DNA from 2 places in the Curtobacterium oceanosedimentum genome. Region 1 is predicted to be linked to the other one. Evidence: predicted binding sites of a transcription regulator. Region 1 holds the regulator's gene; the other holds the start of a gene.
The links. Region 1 encodes HrcA, which represses chaperone genes, less so after heat shock. Its sites were predicted from a motif close to TTNGCACTCGNNNNNNNCGAGTGCNAA; they were not measured.

Region 1 (9,344 bases):
CGCGCACATCGACCACGGCAAGTCCACGCTGGCCGACCGCATGCTGCAGATCACCGGCATCGTCGAGGAGCGGGCGATGCGTGCGCAGTACCTCGACCGCATGGACATCGAGCGCGAGCGCGGCATCACGATCAAGTCGCAGGCGGTCCGCATGCCGTGGGAGCTCGACGGGCAGACGTTCGCGCTGAACATGATCGACACCCCCGGTCACGTCGACTTCTCGTACGAGGTCTCCCGCTCGCTCGCCGCGTGCGAGGGCGCCATCCTGCTCGTCGACGCAGCGCAGGGCATCGAGGCCCAGACGCTCGCCAACCTGTACCTGGCGCTCGAGAACGACCTCGAGATCATCCCGGTCCTCAACAAGATCGACCTGCCCGCCGCCGACCCGGACAAGTACGCCGCCGAGCTCGCGCAGCTCATCGGCGGCAAGCCGGAGGACGTCCTTCGCGTCTCCGGCAAGACCGGCGTCGGTGTGCCCGAACTGCTCGACCGCGTCGTCCGGACCGTGCCGAACCCCGTCGGGAACGTCGACGCGGCACCGCGCGCCATGATCTTCGACTCGGTCTACGACAGCTACCGCGGTGTCGTGACGTACGTGCGCATGATCGACGGCACGATCCACCCGCGCGAGAAGGTCCAGATGATGTCGACGAAGTCGACGCACGAGATCCTCGAGATCGGTGTGTCGTCGCCGGAGCCGAAGCCGACCAAGGGTCTGTCGGTCGGCGAGGTCGGGTACCTCATCACCGGTGTGAAGGACGTGCGCCAGTCGAAGGTCGGTGACACCGTCACGACGGCACTCCGACCGGCGACCGAGGCCCTGCCCGGCTACACGGACCCGAAGCCGATGGTGTTCTCGGGGCTGTACCCGATCGACGGCTCCGACTACCCGGACCTGCGCGAGGCGCTCGACAAGCTCAAGCTCTCCGACGCGGCCCTCGTGTACGAGCCCGAGACCTCAGTGGCGCTCGGGTTCGGGTTCCGCTGCGGCTTCCTCGGCCTGCTCCACCTCGAGATCATCACCGAGCGGCTGTCGCGCGAGTTCGGCCTCGACCTCATCACGACCGCGCCCAGCGTGATCTACGAGGTCACCAACGAGGACAACACCGTGACCGAGGTGACGAACCCGTCCGAGTTCCCGGGCGGGCGCATCGTCGAGGTCCGCGAGCCGATGGTCCGCGCGGCGATCCTCGCGCCGAAGGACTACGTCGGCGCGATCATGGAGCTCTGCCAGTCGCGACGCGGATCCCTGCTCGGCATGGAGTACCTCGGCGAGGACCGCGTCGAGATCCGCTACGAGATGCCCCTCGGCGAGATCGTGTTCGACTTCTTCGACCAGCTGAAGAGCAAGACCCAGGGCTACGCCTCGCTCGACTACGAGCCCACCGGCGACCAGGCCGCGGACCTCGTGAAGGTCGACATCCTGCTGCAGGGCGAGCAGGTCGACGCGTTCAGCGCGATCGTCCACCGGGACAAGGCCTACGCCTACGGCACGCTGATGACCGAGCGGCTCCGCAAACTCATCCCTCGCCAGCAGTTCGAGGTGCCGATCCAGGCTGCGATCGGCGCGCGGATCATCGCCCGCGAGAGCATCCGGGCGATGCGCAAGGACGTCCTCGCGAAGTGCTACGGCGGTGACATCACCCGCAAGCGCAAGCTCCTCGAGAAGCAGAAGGAGGGCAAGAAGCGCATGAAGATGGTGGGTCGCGTCGAGGTCCCGCAGGAGGCCTTCATCGCGGCGCTCTCGGGCGACGTCGAAGAGAAGAAGAAGTAGCTCGGCGACCACGAGCAGCACGACGGAGCCCCGCCACGAGCGGGGCTCCGTCGTCCGTTCCGAGCTCCGGGGGACACGGTGCGGTCGACCCCGCCGGTACGATGGCTCCATGAGTTCCCGCGGCAGCTACCCGACCGCCCTGACCTACGGTGCCGTCGGTGCCACGCAGGCGGCGGACCTCATGACCTACCCGCCGGAGGGGTTCACCCCGGCGGAGTCGCGGGCACGGATCGGCCACGGCGACGCGCGGTTCGAGACCGCGGTGACGCAGGCGCTGACCTGGCAGATCCAGGAGCGCAGCGGCATCCGGGTGCAGGTCGGTGACCAGCCGGACGACGACGAGGTCCGGTACAACCCGGTGACGTTCGACGCGCACGGCGTCCCGATCGCGCCGGCGTCGATCGGCACGCCCCGCGTCGAGAAGTTCGCGGCCGACGGCACGCCGCTGCTGACGGCCGGCACGACGGCGACGCTCGAGATGCACGCCTTCGGGCAGACCGTGCACGCTCCGGTCCGCGTCGTGTCGATCATCGACGAGACCGACCGCAAGGGCTTCGCGTACGGCACGCTCGAGGGCCACCCGCTGTCCGGCGAGGAGTCCTTCGTGGTCGAACGCACGAGCGACGGTTCGGTGTGGCTCCAGATCCGACAGTTCTCGCAGCCGTCCAGCCGCAAGTGGGCGTTCGTCGCACCGCTGCTCCGGCGGCAGCAGCGGGTGATGGCGGCGAAGTACCTCAGCGCACTGCGCGGCGACTGACCGCGCCCCCGCTCAGCGCAGCGGCGGGAGCGCGGCGATCGCGTCCTCGAGCAGCCGGGCGTCCTGCACGCAGTCCCGCGCGACGCACACCGCGCTCGTCCCCCGCAGGGCGTCGACCTCGTAGACCCCGGTCGCGACCGCGACGAACGGGATGCCCACCGCGTCGGCCGCCTCGCCGTCCCGCGGGGTGTCCCCGACGATCACGGCCCGCTCCCCGGACAGTGCCGCAGCGGCACGCGCCGTGACCCCGGTGCGCTCGACCTCGGCGTCGCCGAAGTACGAGTGCTCCCAGTCGAACGCGTCGAGGTCGAAGCCCGCGCCGCCGAGCTTCACCCGCGCTCGGTGCTCCGAGTTGCCGGTCAGCAGCCCGTTCCGCCAGCCCAGCGCGGCGAAGCGTCGGACGAGCGCGGCGGCACCCGGGGCGGGGGAGCGGCGTTCACCCCGGCCGTACCGCTCGTCGGTCAGGTCGCGCAGGTGCCGGCTCACCGTGGGGATGAGCGCGTCGTCGAGGTCGTGCGCCCGGACGTGGTCGGCGATGAGGCCCGCGTCGGTGCGTCCGTGCTGGTGGCCGACCTTCAGCACCAGGTCGCGGCCGACGGCGCGTTCGACGGCCAGGTGGTACAGGTTGCCCGGCGACGCTGCGTTGAGGACGAGGGTGCCGTCGATGTCCCACAGCACCGTGGTGGGGACGGTGTGGTGCTCCATGGCTCCATCATGGCCGAGAATGGAGTCCATGCCGAGTGCGCTCCCGATCGCCGATCCCGCTCCCGCGGACGGCCTGCTCACCCCCGGCCCGGGCGCCGGCGACGTCCCCTTCGGGGTGTACGTCCACGTGCCGTTCTGCCGGGTGCGCTGCGGCTACTGCGACTTCAACACCTACACGGCGTCCGAGCTCCGCGGGGTGCGCCGCGACGACTACGCCGGCCACGCGGTGCAGGAGATCCGCTGGGCGGCCGAGGTCCTCGACCGCTCCGGGGTGCCGCGCCGCCCGGTCTCGACGGTGTTCTTCGGCGGTGGCACGCCGACGATGCTGCCGGCGGACGACCTCGTGATGATCCTCCGCGCGATCGACGACACGTGGGGCATCCTGCCGGGCGCGGAGGTCACGACCGAGGCGAACCCGGACTCCGTGGACGCGGACGCGATCGCGACCCTCGCGCGCGGCGGGTTCACCCGGATGAGCTACGGCATGCAGTCCGCGGTGCCGCACGTCCTCGCCACGCTCGACCGGACCCACGACCCCGAGCGCGTGCCGGTCGTCGTGGACCTCGCGAAGCAGCAGGGCCTCGACGTCAGCCTCGACCTCATCTACTCGACCCCGGGGGAGTCCCTCGACGACTGGCGCACCTCGCTCGACGCCGCGCTGGCCTGCGCCCCCGACCACGTGTCCGCCTACTCGCTCATCGTCGAGGAGGGCACGGCGATGGGGCGGATGGTGGCCCGTGGCGAGCTCCCGGCGCCCGACGACGACCTGGCCGCCGACATGTACGAGCTCGCGGACCGGACCCTCGCCGACGCCGGGTACGCCTGGTACGAGGTCTCGAACTGGGCACGCGCCGACGAGCACGGCGGTCCGGAGCGCCACGCGAGCCGGCACAACCTGTCCTACTGGAAGGGTCACGACTGGTGGGGCGTCGGCCCGGGCGCGCACTCGGCGGTCGCCGGCACCCGCTGGTGGAACGTGAAGCACCCGGCCGCGTACGCGAACCGGGTGCTGGCGGGCGAGTCGCCCGCGGCGGGGCGCGAGACGCTCGACGCCGACACCCGGTACGTCGAGCGGGTGCTGCTGGCCGCACGCGTGCGCGGCGAGCTCACCACCGCGGAGCTCGGCCGGGAGGCCCGTGGCCGCGTCGCCGGCCTCATCGCCCGCGGTCTCGTGGACGGGTCGGCCGCGGTGCGGGGACGGATCGAGCTGACCCTGCAGGGTCGGCTGCTCGCGGACGCCGTCGTCCGCGAGCTGCTCGACTAGCGCACGGGCTGCCGCCCGCGCTACTGCTTGATGAACTCGATCGTGAGCGGGTAGCGGTAGAGGTCGCCGCGGTTCGCCGCCACGGCCGCCAGGATCGCGAACACGATCACGAGCACGCCGATGATCGGGAGCAGGACGAACCCGATCACGACCAGGCAGAGCAGCCACGCCACGACGTACGCGATCGCCGCCGTGATGTGGAAGTTCAGCGCCTGGCGGGTGTGCTCCTTGATGAACTGCCCCCGGTCGCGCAGCACCAGGTACGCGATGATCGGCACGACCAGGCTGAAGAAGATGCCGCCGACGTGCGTCAGCGTCGCCCAGAGGCGCTGGTCCTCCGGCGACATCGGCTGGGGCGGCGTGAAGCCGGCCGGGTACTGCGGTCCCTGCGGGTTCTGGGGTCCCCCCGGCTGCTGGCCGTACCGGCCGTCCTGCGGGCCGCCTGGTTGCTGTCCGTAGCTCATGCCGTGAGCGTACCGGCGCAGGGGCCTCCGGTCCCGGTCGGTCGGTGGTCGGGCGTAGGATCAGCAGTCGACACGTCCGAGTGCCAGCATCGAACGGAAGGGGTCCGGATGGTCAGCGAACGCTCCCTCGAGGTCCTCAAGGCGATCGTGCGGGACTACGTCGCCTCGCGCGAGCCCGTCGGCTCGAAGACGATCGTCGAGCGGCACGCCTTCGGGGTCAGCGCCGCGACGATCCGCAACGACATGGCGCAGCTCGAGGACGAACAGCTCATCGCGGCGCCGCACACCTCGTCCGGTCGGGTGCCCACGGACAAGGGCTACCGCCTGTTCGTCGACCACCTCGCGGCGGCGCGGCCCCTGTCGACGGCGCAGCGGCACGCCATCGAGACCTTCCTCGGCACGCCGAACGACCTCGACGAGGTCCTCGGCCGCACCGTCCGCCTGCTCAGCCAGCTCACCAACCAGGTCGCGCTCGTGCAGTACCCGTCGATGGTGCGTGCCCGCGTGCAGCACGTCGAGCTCGTGCGGCTCGGCGACACCCGGCTCATGGTCGTCCTGATCACCGACACCGCCCGCGTCGAGCAGCGTGTGGTGGAGACGGACGTCCCCCTCGACGAGGACTCGCTCACCGAGCTCCGGACCGTCGTGAACGGCGCGAGCGTCGGACTCCTGCTGCAGGACGTCCCCCGTGCCCTGCGCGAGGTCCCGCGGCAGCTCCGCCCGGACGCGCAGACCCTGGGCGGCGTCGTCGTCGCGACCCTCATCGAGCAGGTGGCTGCGAACCGGCAGGACCGCCTGGTCATGGCGGGCGCGGCCAACCTGGCGAAGAGCGAGCGCGACTTCTCCGGCGGCCTGTACCCCGTGCTCGAGGCGATCGAGGAACAGGTGACCCTGCTCCGCTTGTTCGGCGAGATGCAGGTGGACGACGTGGCCGTGGCCGCGAGCATCGGCGCCGAGAACGCCGAGTACGGCCTCGACGCGACGAGCATCGTGGCCGGCGGTTACCTCGCCGGCGGCGGGGCGGTCGCCCGACTGGGCGTCCTGGGCCCGACACGCATGGACTACGGCACGAACATGGCCGCCGTCCGCGCGGTCGCACGGTACCTGTCCAAGCTGCTGGGCGAACATTGACCGGACCACGCGCCCCCCGCGCGGTGTCCAGCGGACCGGCTCCGCGCCTCCAGACCGGACCGCGGCGACCGCCGCGACCCACCGACCGAACCGAAACCGACTGAGGGAACCGTGGCAGACCACTACGACGTCCTCGGCGTCCAGCCGGACGCCTCCGATGCCGACATCAAGAAGGCCTACCGACGGCTGGCGCGCGAGCTGCACCCGGACGTGAACCCGAGCCCGGACGCGGCCGAGCGCTTCAAGGACGTGACGCACGCGTACGACGTGCTGAGCGATCCCGAGCAGCGTCGGCGCTACGACGCCGGCCCGCAGGAGAGCCCGTTCGGCGGCGGTGCCGCCGGCGGCTTCAGCGACATCTTCGACGCCTTCTTCGGCGGCGGTGGCGGCGGCGGACGCGGCAACGGACCGCGGAGCCGGGCCGAGCGCGGGCAGGACGCCCTGCTGCGCATCGAGGTCGACCTGGACGAGGTCGTGTTCGGCACGCACAAGGACGTCGAGGTCGACACGGCCGTCGTCTGCGAGACGTGCAACGGCTCGTGCTGCGCGCCGGGGACGAGCCCGCGCACCTGTGACATCTGCGGCGGGTCCGGGCACATCCAGCGCCAGGTCCGCTCGCTGCTCGGCAACGTCGTGACGAGCGCGCCCTGCGGCACGTGCCGCGGCTACGGCACCGTCATCCCGAGCCCCTGCCCGACCTGCCAGGGGCAGGGCCGCGTCCGCGCACGCCGCACGATCCCCGTCGACGTGCCCGCGGGCGTCGAGACCGGGCTCCGTCTGCAGATGCCCGGTCAGGGCGAGGTCGGCCCGGCCGGCGGCCCCTCGGGGGATCTCTACCTCGAGGTGAAGGTGCGCCACCACGACGTGTACAGCCGCGACGGCGACGACCTCCTCGCGACGCTCGAGGTCCAGATGACCGACGCGATCCTCGGTGCGCACACGACCATCGACGGCCTCGACGGGCCGGTCGAGCTCGAGATCCGCCCGGGCGTGCAGAGCGCCGACGTCCTGGTGATCAAGGACCGCGGCGTGACGAAGCTGCGCGGCACCGGTCGGGGTGACCTCCGCGTCGGGGTGCAGGTCGTGACCCCGACGAAGCTCTCGCACAAGGAGCGCGGACTCGTCGAGCAGCTCGCGAAGTCGCACAAGGCGCCGGGGCCGCAGCTCGCCCGCTTCCAGCAGGGCATGTTCGGCAAGCTGCGCGACCGCTTCTTCAACTTCTGATGGCGTCGCTGTACCTGGTGGAGCCGGGCCTGCTCGACGGCGTCGGAGTCGGTGACCCGGTGTCGCTCGACGGCGCCGAGGGGCGGCACGCGGTGTCCGTCGCGCGGGTCCGCGTCGGCGAGGCGCTGCGGATCGCGGACGGACGCGGCACGGTCGTCACGGGTTCGGTCGCGTCGACCGGCAAGGACACGCTGACCCTGACGGTCGCCGACGTCGCGGTCGACGCGGAGCCGCGTCCGGCGCTGGTGCTCGTCCAGGCGCTCGCGAAGGGCGGGCGCGACGAGATGGCGGTGCAGGCCGCGACCGAGATCGGCGTCGACCGGATCGTCCCCTGGTCGGCGGCGCGGAGCGTGTCCCGCTGGGACGGCGCCAAGGTCGAGAAGGGCCGTGCCCGGTGGGCGGCCATCGCGCAGGAGGCCGCGAAGCAGGCGGTCCGCTCGCGCGTCCCGACGGTGGACGCGCCGGTGACGACGGCGCAGCTGGCCGCGCCGGCCGGCTCGTCGTCGGACGGCGGCTCGTCGTCGGGCGACGGCGCGTCGTCGGTTGCCGGCCCGTCGTCGGGTAGCGGCCGGGAGGCGCGGCGTGCGGTGGTCGTGCTGGACCCGGTGGGTGCGGTGCGGCTCTCCGCGTGGGAGCCGCCGACGGACGTCGACGAGATCGTCCTGGTGGTCGGTCCGGAGGGCGGCATCGACGGGTCCGAGTTCGATCGTCTCGAGGCCGCCGGCGCCGTGCGGGTGCGGCTCGGCGACACCGTGCTCCGCACGTCGACCGCCGGGCCGGCCGCGCTGGCCGTCCTGCAGACCCGGCTCGGGCGCTGGTAGTGGCGTCGGAGGCGGGTCCTACGATGGTCACCATGAGCAGCAGCGAGCCGAGCGTCTTCTCGAAGATCGTCGCCCGCGAGATCCCGGCGACCATCGTCGCCGAGGACGACCGGGTGATCGCGTTCGAGGACATCGCGCCCAAGGCACCCGTCCACGTGCTCGTGGTGCCCAAGACCGAGCAGTACCGCGACGTCACCGAGCTCGCGGCCGGCGACCCGGAGCTGCTCGCACACGTCGTCGCCACCGCTCGTCGCATCGCCGACGAGCGTGCGGGCGGCCAGTTCCGTCTCGTCTTCAACACCGGCGAAGCCGCCGGTCAGACCGTGTTCCACGTGCACGCGCACGTCCTCGCAGGTGACCTGCACGAAGGGAATCTCCTTGCCGGCTGACGAACCCGTCCGTCCCGAACCCGCACAGCCCGGGACCGACCGCCCCGTGGCGCGTCCCGTCACCGATCCGTCCGACGTGACCGTCGACATCCAGGTCGACGGCATCGCCATGGTGCAGCTCCTCGGCCCGCAGGACCGCCTGCTCAAGACGGTCGAACGCCAGTACCCGGGGGTCCGGGTGCTCGTGCGCGGGAACGAGGTGTCGCTGACCGGCGCCGAACGAGACGTCGCCCGCGCGCACGCCCTCGTCGACGAGCTCGTCGGCATGGTGAAGCGCGGCCAGGACATCGGCCCCGCCGACATCCCGACGTCGGCGCGCATCCTCGACGAGGACCGCAAGCCCTCCGACACCTTCGGCACGCCGATCGTCTCGAGCCGCGGCAAGTCCGTGCGCCCGAAGACCGACGGCCAGCGCGCCTACGTCGATGCGATCGACCAGCACACGATCACGTTCGGCATCGGTCCGGCGGGCACCGGCAAGACCTACCTCGCGATGGCGAAGGCCGTCCAGGCGCTGCAGCGGCGCGAGGTCACGCGCATCATCCTGACCCGTCCCGCGGTCGAGGCGGGGGAGCGGCTCGGGTTCCTGCCGGGCACCCTGACCGACAAGATCGACCCGTACCTGCGCCCGCTGTACGACGCGCTCAACGAGATGATGGACCCCGAGCTCGTCCCGAAGCTGCTCGCGGCCGGCACGGTCGAGGTGGCGCCGCTGGCGTACATGCGCGGCCGCACCCTCAACGACTCGTTCGTGATCCTCGACGAGGCGCAGAACACCACGCCCGAGCAGATGAAGATGTTCCTGACGCGTCTCG
Region 2 (9,344 bases), on a different contig from region 1:
CGCCGTCGACCAGCGTCCCGCACGCGTGCACCTCGGGGTCGACTCGGGGCTCCACCGCGACGGCGCCACCCCCGACGTCTGGCCCGAGCTGGTGTCGCTCGCGGTCGACGCCCAGCGCGCCGGACGCATCGAGGTCGTCGCGGCCTACACGCACCTCGCCGAGTCCTCCGACGACGACGACAGCGCCGCCGTCGCCGCCTTCGACCGGGCCGTCGAGACCGCGGAGGACCTCGGGCTCGACCTGCCGACGGAGCACGTCGCCGCGTCCCTCGCGGGTCTCGAGCGCAAGGAGTTCCGCAAGGACATGGTCCGCATGGGCGCGAACCTGTTCGGCATCCCGGGCGCCGACGGGGTGTCCGCCGCCGACCTCGGCCTCGAGCCGGTGATGACGCTCACCGCCTCGGTCGCGAAGACGAAGCGCGTGCCGGTCGACACCGGCGTCTCCTACGACTACACGTACCGCACCGCGTCGGAGACGACCCTCGCGCTCGTGCCCGTCGGGTACGCGGACGGGGTCCCGCGCCGTGCACAGGGCCGCGTCGAGGTGGCCATCGGCGGCAAGCGGTACCCGATCGCCGGTCGGGTCGCGATGGACCAGTTCCTGGTCGACGTGGGCGACGACGACGTCCGCGTCGGTGACCAGGTCGTCCTGTTCGGCACGGGGGAGCACGGCGAGATGACGGTGCTCGAGTGGGGCGAGGCGCTCGGCACCATCGGGGAAGAGGTGACGTGCCGGATCGGCGCCCGGGTCCCGCGCGAGGTCGTCGGGCACCAGCTCGAGGGCCGCGTCGGCGACTACCTGCGGGAACAGCCGTGACCGACGCCCGCGTGCTGCTCGACAGGACGGTGTCGACGACCGACGAGATGGGTGCGCTCGGCGCCCGACTCGCCGCGGTCCTGCGTGCCGGGGACCTCGTCGTGCTGACCGGCCCGCTCGGCGCCGGCAAGACCACCCTCACCCGCGGCCTCGGCGCCGCGCTCGGCGCACGGGGTCAGGTGTCGAGCCCGACGTTCGTCCTGGCCCGGACGCACCCGACCACGGCCGGACCGGACCTGGTGCACGTCGACGCCTACCGGCTGAGCGACCCGGTGGAGCTCGACGACCTCGACCTCGACTGGGACACCTCGATCGTGGTCGTCGAGTGGGGGCGCGGGTTCGTGGACGGCATCTCGGACGACGTGCTCGACGTCGAGATCGTCCGCGCGACCGGAGCCGGTGCGCCCGACTCCGGAGCCGACGAGCTCGATCCCGACGACGTGCCGGACGAGCCCCGACGGGTGGTCGTCACCGGCACCGGCGACCGCTGGGCCGGCGTCACCCTCTGACCGGGACCGCGGTCACCTGCTCGGCCGTCAGGCCAGCGGATCGATGAAGAAGTCGGCGTCGGCCGGGTCGTCGACGGGCAGCCGGTCCGTCGTCCCGTTCGCGCCTACGATGGACGGGTGCTCCTCGCCATCGACACGTCCGCCGGTACCTCCGTCGCCGTCGTCGACCCGGCCACCGGCCGCGCCGTCGCCGAGCGCAGCACCGACGACTCCCGCCGGCACGCAGAGGTGGTCGGCCCGTTCCTCGCCGACGTCCTCGCCGAGGCCGGGATCGCCGGCTCCGGCGTCACCGGGGTCGTCGCCGGCATGGGCCCCGGCCCCTTCACCGGTCTGCGCGTCGGCATCGCCGCCGCCCGCACCTTCGCCGCCGCACGCGGCGTCCCGTTCCTGCCGCTCGTCAGCCACGACGCCATCGCGGCCGACCAGGACCAGGACGGACCGTTCGTCGTCCTGACGGACGCGCGACGCCGCGAGGTCTACTGGAGCGCGTACGACGAGACCGGCACGCGCGTCGCCGGTCCGGGGCTCGCGAAGCCGGCCGACCTGGACGAGGCGATCCGTGCCTCCCGTCCGGATGCCGTCGACTGGCCCCGCGTGATCGTCGCGACCGTCCCGGCCGGGAGGCTCGGGGCGCTGGCCGCAGACCGGCTCGCCTCCGGTGCGCCCTTCGCCGACGACGCCCCCCTCTACCTGCGCGACCCCGACGTCACCGTCCCGGGAGCCCCGAAGCGGGTCGTCCGGTGACCGGACTGCCCGCACTCCCCGCGGGGCTGCGGCTGCGCCGCGCGGTGCCGCAGGACCTCGACGACGTCATGTTCCTGGAGCACGCGTCCTTCCCCACCGATGCGTGGTCCTCGTCGCAGATGGCGGGCGAGCTGTGGTCTCCGCACGGGTACTACGTCGTCGTGGAGACGACGGAGGACGGGGCGCCGACGGTCGTCGGCTACGCGGGACTGTCGTCGCTCGCGGGCAACCCCGTCGCCGACGTCCAGACGATCGCGGTCAGCGCGGAACAGCGGGGGAGGGGCATCGGGAAGGTGCTCTTCACGGAGCTCCTCGACGAGGCCCGACGCCGCGACGTGCACGAGGTGTTCCTCGAGGTGCGTGCGGACAACCCCGTGGCGCAGGCGATGTACACCGCGGCCGGGTTCGAACGGATCGCCGTGCGTCCCCGCTACTACCAGCCCGACGGTGTCGACGCGTGGGTGATGCGGGCGGAGCTCCCCGCCACGCCCGGTGCGTCGGGCGGCGTCGGACCGATCGGACAGGAGACCCTCGGTGAGCGCGACTGAACCCCTGGTGCTCGGCATCGAGACGAGCTGCGACGAGACGGGCGTGGGCATCGTCCGCGGGACCACGCTGCTGGCCAACGTCATCGCGTCGAGCATGGACGAGCACGCCCGGTACGGCGGCGTCGTGCCCGAGGTCGCCGCGCGGGCGCACCTCGAGGCCATGACCCCGACCCTGCACGAGGCACTCGAGCGCGCCGGCGTGACCCTCGACGAGCTCGACGCCGTCGCCGTCACCGCCGGCCCGGGGCTCGCCGGCGCCCTGATGGTCGGTGTGGGGGCGGCCAAGGCCCTGGCCGTCGCGACGGGCAAGCCGCTCTACGGGGTGAACCACCTGGTCGGGCACGTCGGCGCGGACGTGCTGCGGGCCGACGGCAGCGCGATCGAGCTGCCGACGGTGGCACTGCTCGTCTCCGGTGGGCACACGTCGCTGCTGCTCGTGCGGGACCTGGTCGGCGACGTCGAACTGCTCGGCGAGACGATCGACGATGCGGCGGGCGAGGCGTTCGACAAGGTCGCACGCCTGCTCGGTCTGCCGTACCCGGGCGGGCCGCAGATCGACCGGGCCGCGGCGGACGGCGACCCGACCGCGATCCGCTTCCCGCGGGGCCTGACGCTGCCGAAGGACATGGCGCAGCACCGGTACGACTTCTCGTTCTCCGGGCTGAAGACCGCGGTCGCACGGTGGGTCGAGAAGTGCCGCGACGAGGGTCGGGAGGTCCCGGTCGCCGACGTCGCGGCATCGTTCCGCGAGGCCGTCGTCGACGTGCTCCTCACGAAGGCGCTCGCCGCGTGCCGGGACACCGGTGTCGACCGGCTGCTGCTCGGCGGTGGGGTCGTCGCCAACGCTCGGCTGCGAGCCGTGGCCGAGGAACGCTGCGCGGACGCCGGCGTCGCGCTGCGGATCCCGCCGTTCGACCTCTGCACCGACAACGGCGCCATGATCGCCGCGGTCGGGGCACGCCTGGTGGCCGAGGGGCACGCGCCGAGCGACCTCGGCATCGCGGCGGACTCCACGCTGCCGGTGACGACCGTCCAGGTCTGAGACGCGCTCCCGGGCGGCGAGCGACTGCTGAACCCGCCTCCGGCCCGTGTGGGAGGATGCTCAGCAGGCACCGACCGACCGGGTGCCAGGAGGGGTGGACGGTGTCCGATCAGAACCAGTGGCCGAAGCCGGGCGAGTCGAACGCGAGCGACGACGGCCGGCCGCAGCAGGACGGCCAGCAGTCGGGTGCGGCGCAGCAGTCCAGCGCGTCGCAGTCGACCGGCCAGCAGCCGGGCACCCCGTACGGTCAGCCGTCGCAGGGCAACCCCTACGCGCAGCCGGCGCCGGGCGCACCCTCCGGCCAGGGGCAGCAGTCCGCGAACCCGTACGCGCAGCCCCAGCAGTCGCAGCAGAACCCGTACGCGCAGTCCTCGCAGCCGGGCAGCCCGTACGGCCAGCAGCCGCAGCAGCAGAACCCGTACGCGCAGCCGGGCAACCCCTACGGGCAGCAGCAGCAGCCGCAGCAGCAGGGCAACCCCTACGCGGCCTCGGGTCCCCAGCACAACCCCTACGCGCCGCAGCAGGGCAGCAACCCCTACGCGGCCCCGTACGCCACGACCGGGTACCAGCCGTACGCCCAGCGCCCGAAGACGAACACCCTCGCGATCCTGTCGATCGTCTTCAGCGGTGTCGCCGGTCTGTCCCTGCTGACCTTCGTCTTCGCGTTCTTCGCGGTGCTCGCGGGCCCCGCCGGTGCGATCCTCGGGCACGTGGCACTCGGCAAGACGAAGACGACGGGGGAGTCCGGGCGCGGCCTGGCGCTCGCCGGCATCATCGTCGGGTGGATCGCGACGGGCATCGCCCTGATCGGCGTCATCGTGTTCTTCGTGGTGCTCGCCAACTCCGGCGGCGGGTACTCCGACCCGTACGACTACGACTCGGGTGCCTTCATCCGCTGATGCGCGCTGACTCGCGCTGACCCGCACTGACCCGCTCTGTTCCGTTCCGCGGAAGCGACAGACCCCCGCCGATGTCCGGTGGGGGTCTGTCGCTTCCGCGGACCCGATCGCGACAGCGATGCGCGCCGAACGCGCGGGCGCCCGTGCAGCCCGGCGGGCCGCACCGCCCCGCCCCGCGGGCTAGCCGGCCGCGTCGGTGAGCCGCTCGCACAGGAGCGCGGTGTGCCGTCCCTCCAGACGGGTGAGCACGAGCGTGACCGACCGCCGCCCCCGCAGCCGCAGCCGCTTCCGGAACTGCGCGGGATCCACGTCGACCCCGCGCTTCTTGATCTCCACCGTGCCGACGTCGTCCGCCGCCAGGCGTGCCGCGAGCTGCTTCACGTCGAGCGGCATCGTGTCGAGCACCCGGAACCCCTGCGCGAACGGCGTCGTCACCGCGCGGTCCGACGTGACGTACGCGATGCCCTCGGACAGCATGCGCCCGTCGATCGAGCGCGCCAGGTCCCCGATCAGGCGCGCGCGGATCACGGCCCCGTCCGGCTCGTACAGGTAGGCACCGACGGGACCGACCTCGACGTCCTCGGCGTCGGCCGGACCGGTGAGTTCGGCGATCCCGTGCGCGCCGATGACCGTCGCCGCACGGCGCACACCGTCGCGGGCGAGGGGGCCGGACCACAGGACGAGCTCGACGACCTCGCGGTCGACGGACACCCACTGCGCCTCGAGCGTGTCCGGGATGAGGTCGCGGTCGATGCCGGGCCCGAGCTTCACCCCGGTCGGGGTCGTCGTCGCCGCGGCGAACACGGTGTCGAGCGTCGGCGACCAGTCGTCCGGGTCGGCCAGGCGTCTCGTGTTCGCGTGCCCGGCGGTCCGTCGGGCGGGGTCCATCCACACGCCGTCCACCCGGGACAGGTCGAAGGACGCCGCGTCGCCGAGCTCGACCCGCGCGTTCGGCCAGAGCGCGAGGTTGTGCGTCGCGACCGCGGCGGTCACCTCGTCACGGTCGACCGCGGTGACGTCGAGGTCGAGCGCCGCCATCGCCATGGCATCGCCGCCGATGCCGCACCCGAGGTCCGCGACCCGGGTGATCCCCGCAGCGGCGAACCGGCCGGCGTGCTGCGCGGCGACCTGCAGCCGCGTGGCCTGCTCGAGCCCGGCCTCGGTGAAGAGCATCCGTCCGGCGAAGTCCCCGAACTTGGCGCGGGCCTTCTGCCGGAGCTTCGCCTGGGTCAGCACCGCGGCGACGAGGCCGGGATCGTGCCCCTCGCCGCGCAGCCGGGAGACCACGCGGACGATCTCGCCCCCGTCGGAGACGCCGGGGGTACGGTCGAGCAGGGCCATCCCCTCGGGGGTCAACAGCTGGGCGAGGTCGGCGGCTTCCACCCGACGATCCTCCCAGGTCGCCGGGACGCCCGACACGTGCTGGCACTCGGATTGACCGAGTGCCAGACTGTCCCTAGAGTTGTCGTTGGCACTCTCCTGTGCGTAGTGCCAACCGGTTCCCATCTGTACCGAGTCAGTACCGAGAAAGAAGAGGTCACCGTGGCCGTCACCATCAAGCCGCTCGAGGATCGCATCGTCATCCGCCAGGTCGAGGCGGAGCAGACCACCGCTTCCGGTCTCGTCATCCCGGACACCGCGAAGGAGAAGCCCCAGGAGGGCGAGGTCGTCGCCGTGGGCCCGGGCCGCATCGACGACAACGGCAACCGCGTGCCGCTCGACGTCGCCGTCGGCGACAAGGTCATCTACTCGAAGTACGGCGGCACCGAGGTCAAGTACTCCGGTGAGGACCTGCTCGTCCTCTCGGCGCGCGACGTCCTCGCGGTCATCGAGCACTGAGACCAGCAGCTCTCGTCACGAACGCCCCGTCCGGCTCGCAGCCGGCGGGGCGTTCGTGCGTCCGGCGGCCGGGAGGCGCGGTGCCGCTCCGCAGCGTCCGACCAGCTTCCTAGGATGGTTCCGTGAGTGAAGCGACTCCGGCACGTCCGGCACGCAGCGAGGCATCCGTCGGCGTCGTCCAGGCGATCGTCGCGTACGGGCTCTGGGGGCTCATGCCCCTGCTCTTCGCCGCGATGGCTCCCGCGGGCGCGTTCGAGATCGTCGCCTGGCGGATCGTCTTCGGCCTGGTGTTCTGCGCGGTGGCGGTCGCCGTCACCCGGTCGTGGCTCCGGACACGCTCCCTGCTCGCCCAGCGTCGGGTGATGCTCGTGATGGGGCTCGCGGCCGTCCTCATCCTGGTGAACTGGACCGTGTACGTCGCCGCGACGACGACGGGCCACACGGTCGAGGCCGCGCTCGGCTACTTCATCAACCCGCTCGTCACGATCGCCCTCGGGGTCGTCGTCCTCCGCGAGCGCTTGCGTGCGGCGCAGTGGGCGGCGGTCGGCATCAGCGTCGTCGCGGTCGTCGTCATCGCGGTCGGCTACGGGCAGGTGCCGTGGATCTCGCTCGCGCTGGCGTTCTCGTTCGGCCTCTACGGCCTGGTGAAGAAGCGGGTGGGCGGCACCGTCGACGCGCTGAGCGGGCTGACGCTCGAGACCGTGTGGCTGCTGCCGATCGCCGTCGGGGCGCTCGTGGTGCTCGGGGTCACGGGCCTCGGCGGCGGGGTGACCTTCACGAGCGAGGGGTGGCCGCACGCGCTCGTCACGGTGCTGACCGGCCCGGCGACCGCGGTGCCCCTGCTGCTCTTCGCGTCCTCCGCACGGCGGGTGTCGCTGTCGACGCTCGGGCTGACGCAGTACCTCGCGCCCGTGATGCAGCTGCTGGTCGGGGTCGTCGTGCAGCACGAGGCCATGCCGCCCGCGCGGTGGATCGGCTTCGGCATCGTGTGGGTCGCGCTCGTGGTCCTGACGGTCGACAGCTTCGTGGCGGCCCGGGCAGCGCGGCGCCGGACGCTCGCACCCGCGGCGGCCGGCCCGGCCTGACGGGCGCGAGCCGCGCCTCCCGTCCGGCTGCCGCGGGGACGGGGCCGACCCGAGTCTCGCGTTGCGCGACACGTCTCGCGCTCCCGACCCCGAGGAACGACGCTGGGCCCGAGTCTCGGCTCCGCGGAGGCGAGACTCGGGCCCAGTCGGCCGTGCTGCGTGTTACTTCGAGACCGAGCCCTGGATGGCGCTCTGGTACACGGGCTTGTTGTCGCCGTCGAACTTGTAGATGCCGATGTAGGCGCTCGACGGGTCGTTCTTGCTGTCGAACGGACCGATGCCGGACGGGCCGGTGTACTGGATGTCCTCACCCTTGTCGAGCAGGTCCTTGCAGGCCTTGAACGTCTCGCACTTGGTGCCGCCGTCTGCGCCGGACACCGCGGCCATGTTGGCCTGGATGGTGCCCGAGTCGGTGCCCTTGCCCTTCACCGCGGCCAGCGCGGCGAGGGTCGTGGCGTCGTACGACTCAGCGGCGTACGAGTAGTCGGCGAGCTCCTTGCCCGAGGACTGCTTGTAGAAGTCGGACAGGCGCTGCTTGAGCTCGTCCTTCGGGCTGGCACCCGGGATGGTGCCCTGCGCACCCTCGAGGGTGCCCGGGTCGAAGTCCTTCGAGTAGTCCGCGGTGTTGCCGTCGGACATGTAGATCTTCGCCATGTCGGCGTTCTGCGACTTGAGCTCCGGGATGATCGACTTCGTCTCGTCGAAGGCGAGCACCACGATGGCGTCCGGCTTCGCCGCGAGGGCGGCCGTCACCTCGGACGAGAACGTCGTCTGTCCGGGCGGGAACTCCTGACCCTTGCCCTTGCCGCCGTAGACGACCTGGCCGCCCGAGTCCTCGATCGCCTTCTGCACGGTGTCGCGGAGACCCGTACCGTAGGTGTCGTTGAAGACCAGGAAGGCGACCTTGGCGTTGCCGTCACCCGTGATGAGCTGGCCGAGGGCCGAGCCCTGCACCGAGTCCGGCGGAGCCGTGCGGTAGTAGTGCGACGAGTAGCCGGACAGGTCGGTCGCCGTGTTCGCCGGCGAGATCTGCACGATGCAGTTGCTCGTCAGCTGGTCGATGACGTTCAGCGTGACGCTGGACGACTCGGCGCCGATGACGACCGGCACCTTCGCGTTGACGAGCTTCGTCGCGGCCGAGCTCGACACGGTCATGTCGTTGCTGTCGCCCGAGTCGGTGGCGGGGTCGATGCTGACGTCCTTGTCGAGCACGCCACCGGCCGAGTTGATGTCCTCGACCGCGAGGCCGACGCCGGACTCGGCGGGCGGGTTGAGGTACGACAGGGTGCCCGTCAGCGGGAGGATCGTGCCGATCTTCAGCGCATCGGTACCCGGGGTGTCGGGGGCCTTGCAGCTCGCCGCCGGGTCCTTCTTCGCGCCGCCGGCAGAGGCGGAGGAGGTGGATTCGGCGCTGCCGCTGGTGGAACACGCGGCGAGGAGGAGCGCTGCCGCTCCCGCCACTGCCAGTGCCGTGGTGGCACGGGTGGTTCTGGTCATCCGTGGAGCCCTTTCTCTGCGCGGAGGCCCAACCGCATCGGGTCGAGCGCGGTCTCCTCCACGTGGGTTGCCGAGAAAACTAGGGCCGAAGTGTTTCGCGTGTGTGTCCGAGATCATCACCTGGACGTTTCGTTACACACCCGTGACGAAACTGAGCAGGCGCACGGGAACCCCTGATGAGGAGTCCGTCCGGACGGTGCCCTGTGCAGGAGGCGCGGTTCCGGGAGGTCGCAGCGGCGGTCGCGCGTACGGTCCGGCCCATGAGCGATGCAGCTTCCACGACCACCTTCCGTCCCGTGCGTGCGATCGTCACCGGTGCCGAGTCCGGCATCGGGAAGGCCACCGCGGTGGCGCTCGCCGCAGC

Region 2: groES (co-chaperone GroES) is a predicted target of HrcA. The motif match lies at 5,982-6,008, and genes of this name have one in related genera.

Annotation. Positions count from the first base shown of each region.
Region 1 is NZ_JBEPMD010000004.1:165,477-174,820, forward strand. It holds gene lepA (translation elongation factor 4) at 1-1,774, shown strand, start outside; gene ABIC52_RS05910 (DUF1990 domain-containing protein) at 1,884-2,531, shown strand; gene ABIC52_RS05915 (HAD family hydrolase) at 2,544-3,236, opposite strand; gene hemW (radical SAM family heme chaperone HemW) at 3,265-4,500, shown strand; gene ABIC52_RS05925 (DUF4870 domain-containing protein) at 4,521-4,964, opposite strand; gene hrcA (heat-inducible transcriptional repressor HrcA) at 5,073-6,095, shown strand; gene dnaJ (molecular chaperone DnaJ) at 6,207-7,319, shown strand; gene ABIC52_RS05940 (RsmE family RNA methyltransferase) at 7,319-8,140, shown strand; gene ABIC52_RS05945 (histidine triad nucleotide-binding protein) at 8,173-8,529, shown strand; gene ABIC52_RS05950 (PhoH family protein) at 8,639-9,344, shown strand, end outside.
Region 2 is NZ_JBEPMD010000002.1:165,847-175,190, reverse strand. It holds gene alr (alanine racemase) at 1-817, shown strand, start outside; gene tsaE (tRNA (adenosine(37)-N6)-threonylcarbamoyltransferase complex ATPase subunit type 1 TsaE) at 814-1,326, shown strand; gene tsaB (tRNA (adenosine(37)-N6)-threonylcarbamoyltransferase complex dimerization subunit type 1 TsaB) at 1,444-2,070, shown strand; gene rimI (ribosomal protein S18-alanine N-acetyltransferase) at 2,067-2,618, shown strand; gene tsaD (tRNA (adenosine(37)-N6)-threonylcarbamoyltransferase complex transferase subunit TsaD) at 2,605-3,660, shown strand; gene ABIC52_RS02680 (DUF4190 domain-containing protein) at 3,762-4,559, shown strand; gene ABIC52_RS02675 (class I SAM-dependent methyltransferase) at 4,740-5,942, opposite strand; gene groES (co-chaperone GroES) at 6,102-6,398, shown strand; gene rarD (EamA family transporter RarD) at 6,521-7,483, shown strand; gene ABIC52_RS02660 (ABC transporter substrate-binding protein) at 7,646-8,980, opposite strand; gene ABIC52_RS02655 (SDR family oxidoreductase) at 9,241-9,344, shown strand, end outside.